4 regions of the Hydrogenophaga sp. RWCD_12 genome follow, and region 2 is predicted to be linked to each of the others. Evidence: predicted binding sites of a transcription regulator. Region 2 holds the regulator's gene; each other region holds the start of a gene.
What was found. The regulator sigma-54, encoded in region 2, starts transcription at its own class of promoters, with help from an activator protein. The targets are predictions, from matches to a motif close to TGGCANGNAANCTGCTTT.
Positions count from the first base shown of each region.

Region 1: the regulator sigma-54 is predicted to act here: its motif matches at 780-797, upstream of nifB (nitrogenase cofactor biosynthesis protein NifB).
Region 3: the regulator sigma-54 is predicted to act here: its motif matches at 1,156-1,173, upstream of ACLIJ1_RS10095 (GTP cyclohydrolase II).
Region 4: the regulator sigma-54 is predicted to act here: its motif matches at 1,327-1,344, upstream of ACLIJ1_RS19105 (PQQ-dependent methanol/ethanol family dehydrogenase).

Region 1 covers NZ_JBKIXC010000003.1:581,011-583,209, reverse strand. Annotated here, with positions in the region: gene ACLIJ1_RS14740 (DNA adenine methylase) at 1-512, opposite strand, end outside; gene nifB (nitrogenase cofactor biosynthesis protein NifB) at 840-2,199, shown strand, end outside.
Region 2 covers NZ_JBKIXC010000006.1:367,718-369,916, forward strand. Annotated here, with positions in the region: gene lptB (LPS export ABC transporter ATP-binding protein) at 1-205, shown strand, start outside; gene rpoN (RNA polymerase factor sigma-54) at 218-1,849, shown strand; gene ACLIJ1_RS22870 (THUMP domain-containing class I SAM-dependent RNA methyltransferase) at 1,975-2,199, shown strand, end outside.
Region 3 covers NZ_JBKIXC010000002.1:621,742-623,940, forward strand. Annotated here, with positions in the region: gene ACLIJ1_RS10085 (ketopantoate reductase family protein) at 1-776, opposite strand, end outside; gene ACLIJ1_RS10090 (hypothetical protein) at 802-1,116, opposite strand; gene ACLIJ1_RS10095 (GTP cyclohydrolase II) at 1,253-2,199, shown strand, end outside.
Region 4 covers NZ_JBKIXC010000005.1:116,216-118,414, reverse strand. Annotated here, with positions in the region: gene ACLIJ1_RS19105 (PQQ-dependent methanol/ethanol family dehydrogenase) at 1-1,188, opposite strand, end outside; gene ACLIJ1_RS19100 (quinoprotein relay system zinc metallohydrolase 1) at 1,475-2,199, opposite strand, start outside.

The sequences.
Region 1 (2,199 bases), on a different contig from region 2:
TTCGCGGATATTTGGGCGCAGCCAAGAATTTGTGAGAGCTTCTCAAAGTCGTCATCTGCAGATATCACGGTATTTTTTGTGCCAATTGGAACATTGAAGGCTCCGCTCAGGTTTACTCGATACAAACCGTTCCAGCATGTTCGGTTGAGGTAAATGAATCTCGCTGCGCGCTTTGCCATTCCGGTCGGCTTGTCGGCTCGAATCTGATAGTAGTATTCCTTGGAATGGAGAAGTTGGTGAGTTATTAAGTGCCTTTCGACCGCGCGATATTGTGCTTGTATTGCTCGGTACGTGTTTATTAGCTCAGTGTTGACATCGGAGAGTTGGGCTTGAGCGGGCTTGAGTGCAAAAAATACTGCTCCTCCCCCAAGAAAGGGTTCAATGTATCTTCCATTTATGGGGCCGATCAGCTGACATAGTTCTTCTGTGAGCCAACGTTTTCCGCCTGCCCATTTTAGAAACGGCAGGGCGGCTTCATCTGGTTCGGCTATTGAAGGCACTGAATGCAACATGTATTTGAATACTCAATCGAATAAGCACCGTGTTCGGCAATGATGCCAATATGTAGCTGAGAAGTTCGGCTACTTCACAGTTCGTCTCGCGGTCAGATGCTCAAGCTATGCCGAAAGACGCCTCCGACTGTAGCAACAGAATGAGGTTGACGAAGTTACTTGGTGAGTGTCGTTTGTCCCACGTCGTCAGATCGCGCTCGTTGGTTCTGTCCCCTTTCCTACAACCGACAAAACCACCAAACCGTTGATCTGAAACGGTTTTTTCCGTGGCACGGATTTCGCTGAAGGCTCCCGGCGCGGCCATGGTCGGTCGCAGGAAGGGTCTTCATGTCGACAAGCACCGCTGCGGGTTCCATGCCCGCCAAGACGTACCTGTCCATCGGCTCCATCAAGCCGCTGGGCGCCAAGCTCGATGACATTCCCGACGCCGGTGGCGGCTGCGGCACCACCGGTGGCGAGGGCAAGGCCAGTTGTGGCTCGTCGGGCGGTCCCGACGACATGCCCTCGGAGATCTGGGACAAGGTCAAGAACCATCCCTGCTATTCCGAAGAGGCGCATCACCACTACGCCCGCATGCACGTGGCCGTGGCGCCGGCGTGCAACATCCAGTGCAACTACTGCAACCGCAAGTACGACTGCTCCAATGAAAGCCGCCCCGGCGTCGTGAGCCAGAAGCTCACGCCCGAGCAGGCGGTCAAGAAGGTGGTCGCGGTCGCGAGCGAGATCCCGCAGATGACGGTGCTCGGCGTGGCCGGCCCCGGCGATTCGCTGGCCAACCCCAAGAAGACCTTCGACACGTTCCGCATGCTCCAGGAGCAGGCGCCCGACATCAAGCTCTGCATCTCGACCAACGGCCTGGCGCTGCCCGACCACGTGGACGAGATCTGCAAGTACAACGTGGACCACGTGACCATCACCATCAACATGGTGGACCCGGCCGTGGGCGAGAAGATCTACCCCTGGATCTTCTGGGACCACAAGCGCGTGACCGGCTACGAGGCCGCGAAGATCCTGCACGAGCGCCAGATGCTCGGCCTGGAGATGCTGACGGCGCGTGGTGTGCTCACCAAGATCAACTCGGTGCTGATCCCCGGCATCAACGACGAGCACCTGATCGAGGTGAACCGCGAGGTGAAGAAGCGCGGGGCCTTCCTGCACAACATCATGCCGCTCATCAGCGAAGCGGAGCACGGCACGGTGTTCGGCCTGACCGGCCAGCGCGGCCCGTCGGCGCAGGAGCTCAAAGCCGTGCAGGACGCCTGCATGGGCGGCGCGAACCTGATGCGCCATTGCCGTCAGTGCCGCGCCGACGCGGTGGGCCTGCTGGGCGAAGACCGCTCGGAAGAGTTCACGCTCGACAAGATCGAAGAGATGGAGGTCGTGTACGACCTCGACAAGCGCCGCACGTATCAGGACAAGGTCGAGGCCGAGCGCCAGGCACAGCACGCCGCCAAGCAGGACGCGCTGGCCGCCAGCGCCGCGATCGAGGTCGACCAGGACATGAAGGTGCTGGTCGCGGTCGCCACCAAGGGTGGCGGTCGCGTCAACGAGCACTTCGGCCACGTCACCGAGTTCCAGATCTTTGAAGTCAGCGCCGCCGAGGCCCTGTTCGTCGGCCACCGCCGCGTCGACCTGTATTGCCAGGGCGGCCACGGCGACGACGAGCAGCTGCCCAGCGTGGTCAAGG
Region 2 (2,199 bases):
GGAAATCCAGCACATCATCAGCTTCCTCAAGTCGCGCGGCATCGGTGTGCTGATCACCGACCACAACGTGCGCGAGACCCTGGGCATCTGCGACCACGCCTACATCATCAGCGATGGTCAGGTGCTGGCCAGCGGCACGTCCGCCGAGATCGTGGAGAACGCCGAAGTGCGCCGCGTCTATCTCGGCGAAAACTTCCGCATGTGATGCACTGAGCGGATGAAGCAAGGTCTCTCGCTGCGGGTTTCGCAGCATCTCGCCCTCACTCCCCAGCTGCAGCAATCGATCCGGCTGTTGCAGCTGTCCACGCTTGAAATGGCGCAGGAAGTCGAGCAGATGCTCGACGAGAACCCGTTCCTGGACCGCGGCGAAGAAACGGCCGAGCGCGAGGAATTTGGTGTCGACACGGTCGACGCGCCAGTAGTAGCGGCTGACCAACTGGCGGAGGCTGCGCAGCCTGCGCCGGAACCGCGCCTGCCGGAGGCCGACACCCGGACATCGACGACCGAATCGTCCGAGAGTGGCGCCGCTGACGAGGTCGAGAGCCGCCTCGACGGGGCCTCGCCCGTGGAAGAGAGCTGGGAAGGCGATGGCACGGTCGAGATGGCGCCCGACGACAGCGAGTGGGGCGGTGACGCGCCCGCGCGCAACAACAATGCCTCCGGCGGCGACGATGAAACCGCGACCGCGGCCGAACTGGCCCGCGAGCCGGTCAGCCTGCAGGACCATCTGCACGAGCAGGCGCGCTGCCTGCGGCTGTCCGACGAAGACGCCGCCGCCCTGTATTTCCTGATCGAGTCGCTCAACGACGACGGTTACCTCGAAGAAAGCCTGCACGACCTGGCGCGCGCCTGCTGGCGCCTGACGGCCTCGGCGCAGGTCCCGGCCGACACCGAGCCGCCGTTCGAAGAAGTTGAAGCCATCGAGCAGCGGCTGGGCACGGCGATGCAGTGGCTGCAGCAGATGGAACCCTCCGGCGTCGGTGCCCGCGATCTGGGCGAGTGCCTGCGGCTGCAGATCCTGGAATTGCGCAACACGCCCGCGGCCCGCGCGGCCCTGGCGATCTGCGAGCAGCCGCTGGAGCTGATCGCCAAACGCGACATCAAGCGCCTGTGCGCGACCACCGGCCAGGACGACGAGGCTGTGCGCTCCGGCCTGGCGCTGATTGCGCGGCTGGAACCCAAGCCAGGCCGGCGCTTTGTCGATGTCGAGCGCAACGTCGTGGTGCCCGACGTGATCGTCACGCGCGCCGGCCGCGGCTTCAAGGTCACGCTCAACGCCGAGGTCATGCCGCGCCTGCGGGTGCACGATGTGTACGCCAACGCCATGCGTGGCCGCGGTCGCGATGGCGGCGGCGAAGCGGGCCACGCGGCCATGCAGCAGCGCCTGCAGGAAGCGCGCTGGTTCATCAAGAACATCCAGCAGCGCTTCGACACCATCCTGCGCGTCTCCAGCGCCATCGTCGAACGCCAGCGCAACTTCTTCATGCACGGCGAACTCGCCATGCGACCGCTGGTGCTGCGCGAGATCGCCGACGAGCTGGGACTGCACGAATCGACCATCAGCCGTGTGACCACCGCCAAGTACATGGCCACGCCGTTCGGCACCTACGAGCTCAAGTATTTCTTCGGCTCGTCGCTTGGCACCGAGACCGGCGGCAACGCGTCGAGCACGGCCGTGCGCGCCCTGCTCAAGCAGTTCATCGCGTCCGAAGAGCCTTCCAAGCCTCTGTCGGACAACCAGCTCTCGGACTTGCTCAAGGAGCAGGGCATCGAGTGCGCGCGCCGCACGGTCGCGAAATACCGCGAGGCACTGCGCATCGCGCCCGCGAACCTTCGGAAAGCTTTGTAACCCCCTGCGCCGCTTCGCGTCACCCCCCAGGGGGCTGCACCAACGGCCCGGCAAAGCCGGTTCCGTGGTGCACGCTGGAAGGGGCTGTGCCAAACGTGCGGTGTTTGTTCGTTAGGTTTCCATTCATGAACCAGCTTCAACTCTTCCTCCCCTGCGCCGCTGGCGTGGAGGACTACCTGGCCGCCGAGGTCACGCGCATCACCGGCGCGACCGAGGTGCAGAAGTGGCGCGCGGGCGTGGCATTGGAGGCTTCGTGGCGCGATGCGCTCAAGCTCAACCTGCATTGCCGCCTGGCGCAGCGGGTGCTGGTGCAGCTCTGGCACGGCGGCTACCGCAGCGAGAACGACCTG
Region 3 (2,199 bases), on a different contig from region 2:
GCGGTGGAGGAATATTGTGAGGGCATGGTCTCCGCGATGCGGCGCACGGCGAGTTCGACATCGCCGGGAATCGTCACGCCATCGGCCGCGGCGACCGCGCGGCACTCGGCGATCACGTCGCGCATGATGTCCGGCACGCCAGGTTGCTTCACCAGCTCGCCGTAGACAATGCGACCCACGGCCGAAAGCGCGTTGTAGGCGCAGTTGAGGATCAGCTTGGTCCAGAGCGCGCCGCGCACGTTGTCGCTGATCTCGGTCGGCACGCCGGCCGCGATCAGCGCCTGGGCGACCTCGCTGCTTTTAGGCGAAGGCTCGATCACCAGTTCGCCGCGCCCGTGGTGACGCAGGTGGCCGGGGCCGGCCATCTCGGTCGCCACATAGACCACGGCGGCCGCCACCTGCACACCCGCCAGCACCGCGCGCAGCCGCTCGGCGTTGTCCACGCCGTTCTGCAGGCACAGCACCAGCGCACCGGGCTTGAGGTGCGGCTGAATCTGCTCACCCGCGCTTTCGGTGTCGGGCGACTTCACCGCGAACAGCACCAGGTCTGCGTCGGCCACGGCCGACGCCTCGGTGCTGGCCGCCACCGGTACGGCTTCGTCGAAGGTCAGGGTCTGCATGCGCAGGCCCTGTGCGCGGAACACCTGCACATGCTGCGGCCGTCCGATCAGCGTGACGAGGTGGCCGGCTCGGGCCAGCATGCCACCGTAGTAGCAGCCGACGGCACCGGCGCCGAGCACGGCGACGCAAAGCGAAGAGGTGGGCGCGGAGTTCATGCAGGCATTCTAGGAATGCCGCCGTTCAGATCGCGAGGAGCTTCGAGATCGCTGCGATGTGGGCCGGTGTCGGCTTTTCGGACGGCATCTCGTCTTCGGCCGCGCTGGCGTCCTCGTGCGCCTGGATGGCGGCCACCATCGCGTACTGGTTCTCCCACGACAGAGTCTTGCCTTCGGGGCACATGTCGCGCAGCGTGCCGAACCAGTAGTAGCCGTCCTTGCCGCCGAACAGCTGGTCGATGCCGGCGGCGTCACCGGACTTCAGGCCGGCGCCGCTGAGAATGAGTTTGAGCTTGTGGTGCGAGACGGAGTAATGCATGGCGTCGGATGCGCGGTTCAAAGGGCCGGCATTGTACGGACTCCCCTGTGGCTTCACGGCTGGCACTGCCCTTGCTATAACGAAACCGGGTGACGGCAGCGACGCTGCGTCGGTGCCGCCGGATCGCCATTTCTTGGCTTTGACCAGGTGCATGCTCATGTCCGCAGACGCTACTTCTTCCGCCGGCAACCTGCCCGAAACGGCACAGACGCCGCACCCGCGCCACATCCGGCTCACGTCGCATTCCGGCGGCTTCGGGGCGCTGCCCATTGTCTGGGGGGCGGCCACGGCGCGCGAGCGCGGGCCGGTGGTGGGCACCACGCTCAACGTGTCCAACCGCAATGTGATCGGCACCCACAGCGGCAGCTACAGCGTGTACCGTGCGCTGGCCGTGGCGGCAGGGGCGCTCAAGCGCGAGCACCGTGCCGACCTGACCAACACCGCGCCCACCGACGCGATCGGCCCCTACCCGCAGTGGGCCGACCCGGGCAAGATCGTCAGCATGGACCCCTGGGGCGCGGTGATCGCCGACGTCTATTCCAACGAGCTGGCCGCGGGCTACGACATCCGCCCGACCATTGCCGTGACCAAGGCGCACGTGATCCTGCCCGAGGTGATCGACGCGCTGCAGAAGGGCCGGCTGAAGCCCGACGGCCAGTTCCTCACGGCGGGCGGTGCGGCCGTGGTGACCAAGGTGGCGGTGGAACCGGTCTGGTACCTGCCGGGCGTGGCGAAACGTTTTGGCTGCACCGAGGCGGTGCTGCGGCGCGTGCTGTTCGAAGAGACCGGCGGCATGTACCCCGAGCTGGTCACGCGCTCCGACCTCGAAGTCTTCCTGCCCCCCATCGGCGGGCAGACGGTCTACATCTTCGGCAATCCGCGCGACCTGGCCGACCCGTCGGTGACGCTGACCGCGCGCGTGCACGATGAGTGCAATGGCTCGGACGTGTTCGGTTCCGACATCTGCACCTGCCGGCCCTACCTCACGCACGCCATCGAGGAATGCATCCAGGGCGCGCAGAACGGCGGCGTGGGCCTCGTGTCTTACTCGCGCAAGGAAGGCCGGGCGCTGGGCGAGGTGACCAAGTTCCTGGTCTACAACGC
Region 4 (2,199 bases), on a different contig from region 2:
CTGGTTCTTGCCACCCAGGAAGCCAGGTGCCGAGAACACCGACTTGCCCTTGGTGCCGTCACCGCCAGCGGCCGTCGGGTCGCCAGGACGGTTGGCCGGGTCGAAGTTCGGGCGGCCCGTCTTGAGGTCCACGCCGGTGGCCCAGGTCACCTTCTTGACGAACGGGAAGGCGTTTTGCAGCTTGCCGTTTTCTGCGTCGATCACGTAGAAGAAGCCGTTGCGGTCTGCCTTGGCGCCCATGCGCTTGCCGCCCATGTCGAAGGTGATGAACTCGTTCACACCGTCATAGTCCCAGCCGTCGTTCGGGGTGGTCTGGTAGTGCCACTTGATCTGGCCCGACTTCACGTCGATGGCGACGGTGGACGCCGAGTACAGGTTGTCGCCCTGACGCACGTGGCTGTTCCACGGGCCGGGGTTGCCAGTGCCGAAGTAGGCCAGGCCGGTCTTGGGATCGTAGGTGCCGCCCAGCCAGGTGGCTGCGCCGCCGGTCTTCCAGGTCTCACCCGGCCAGGAGGCGTTGGTGGTACCGGTGATGCCGTTTTCCTTGCCGTCCTTGTAGCCCATGTGGCCTTCGACCACCGGACGCGTCCAGACCATCTTGCCGGTCTTGGGATCGCGGGCCTCGACACGGCCGATCACGCCGAACTCGCCGCCGGACACGCCGGTCAGCAGTAGGCCTTCGGCGATCAGGGGCGCAGCGCTGTAGCTGTAGCCCGCAGAGTAGTCGTCGATCTTCTCGCGCCACACCACCTTGCCGGTGTCCTGGTCCAGGGCCACGAGCTGGGCGTCCAGCGTGCCGAAGATCACCAGGTTGTCGTACAGGGCAGCGCCGCGGTTGATCACGTCGCAGCAGGGCATGATGCCTTCGGGCAGACGGTGCTCGTACTTCCAGAGCTTCTTGCCGGTCTTGGAGTCGACCGCGAAGATGCGCGAATAGGACGCGGTGACGAACATCTTGCCGTTGTGCACCAGCGGCTGCGATTCCTGGCCGCGCTGTTTTTCACCGCCGAACGACATCGACCACACCGGGACCAGCTTGGAGATGGTCTTGGAATTGACGTCGTTGAGGTCCGAGTGGCGCTGGCCCTGGGTACCCATGCCCCAGGTCAACACGTTTTCGGGGGTGGCCGCGTCTTTGGCGATCATGGCGTCGGTCACCTGCGCGCTCACCTGTGCGGTGGCGGCCATGACCAGAAGGCTCAATAGGGTGCGTTTCACTGTGGGTCTCCTGCTCGTTCGAAGGTTGATGGCTTTTCGGTGGTTGGTGACGTCTGACCGCTCTCGTGGCTCCGACCCTCCGGTCTTCGACGTTCACGCCACCCGAAGTTGGCAACTTCTGTGCCAGCAAAAGCCCTAGGGTTTATACGGACGCTGCAGCGCATCAAACGCCGCCGAAAGCCCTTGAGCCGACCCCAACTGCGCCAAAGGCCTGCCACTGCGACAGGACACCTTTGTGACACTGTTCAAAAATGTGTCACTTCGCCGGCCCGGCCAGCACCTTCTGTTCGAAGTGCGGATACCACTGCGTGAGGCTGCGGTGGAACTCCGCCGGCTGCGCGGCCCAGCGCGCGAAACGCTCGGGCACCGGCGTGCGCAGCACCTCGCCGAGGTCCAGGCCCCGCTCTGCAGCAGACTGCATGGTCGTGGTCAGCCACTGCAGCCAGTCGCGCGTCTGCCGCAGGCCCGCAGGGCCTTCATGCACCCGGCCGTGGCTGGGCACCACCGCCCGCACCGCACCGCTGGCGATCTTCTGCTCCAGCGCGCCCAGGCTGGCTTGCCAGGCGGCGAAGTCGGCATGCGGCGTGGTCGGCACGCGTTCGGCGAACACGAGCCCGCCGGTGAACAACACGCCGGTCGTGTGGTCCAGCAGCACCAGGTCGTCACCGGTGTGGCCATGGAGGCGCCACATTTCCAGCCGGTGGCTCCCGAGCTGCTCGGTGCGCGGCAGCGTCTTCGGGTCGATGGCCTGCTGTGAAGGTGTCGACTCGCTGCCCTTCATCCAGTCGCCGCACAGGCGGTACAGGTTGTCGGCGTATGCGCCACCTTCGGCCTTCATGCCGGCGATGCTGCCGGCCAGCGCCAGCGTCGGGCGGTCGGTCCAGGCCTGGTTGCCGAAGAAATAGTCGGGGTGCAGGTTCAGCTGCAGCACGCGCAGCACGGGCTCCTTCGTCACCCGTTCGATCGCACGCCGCTGCTGCT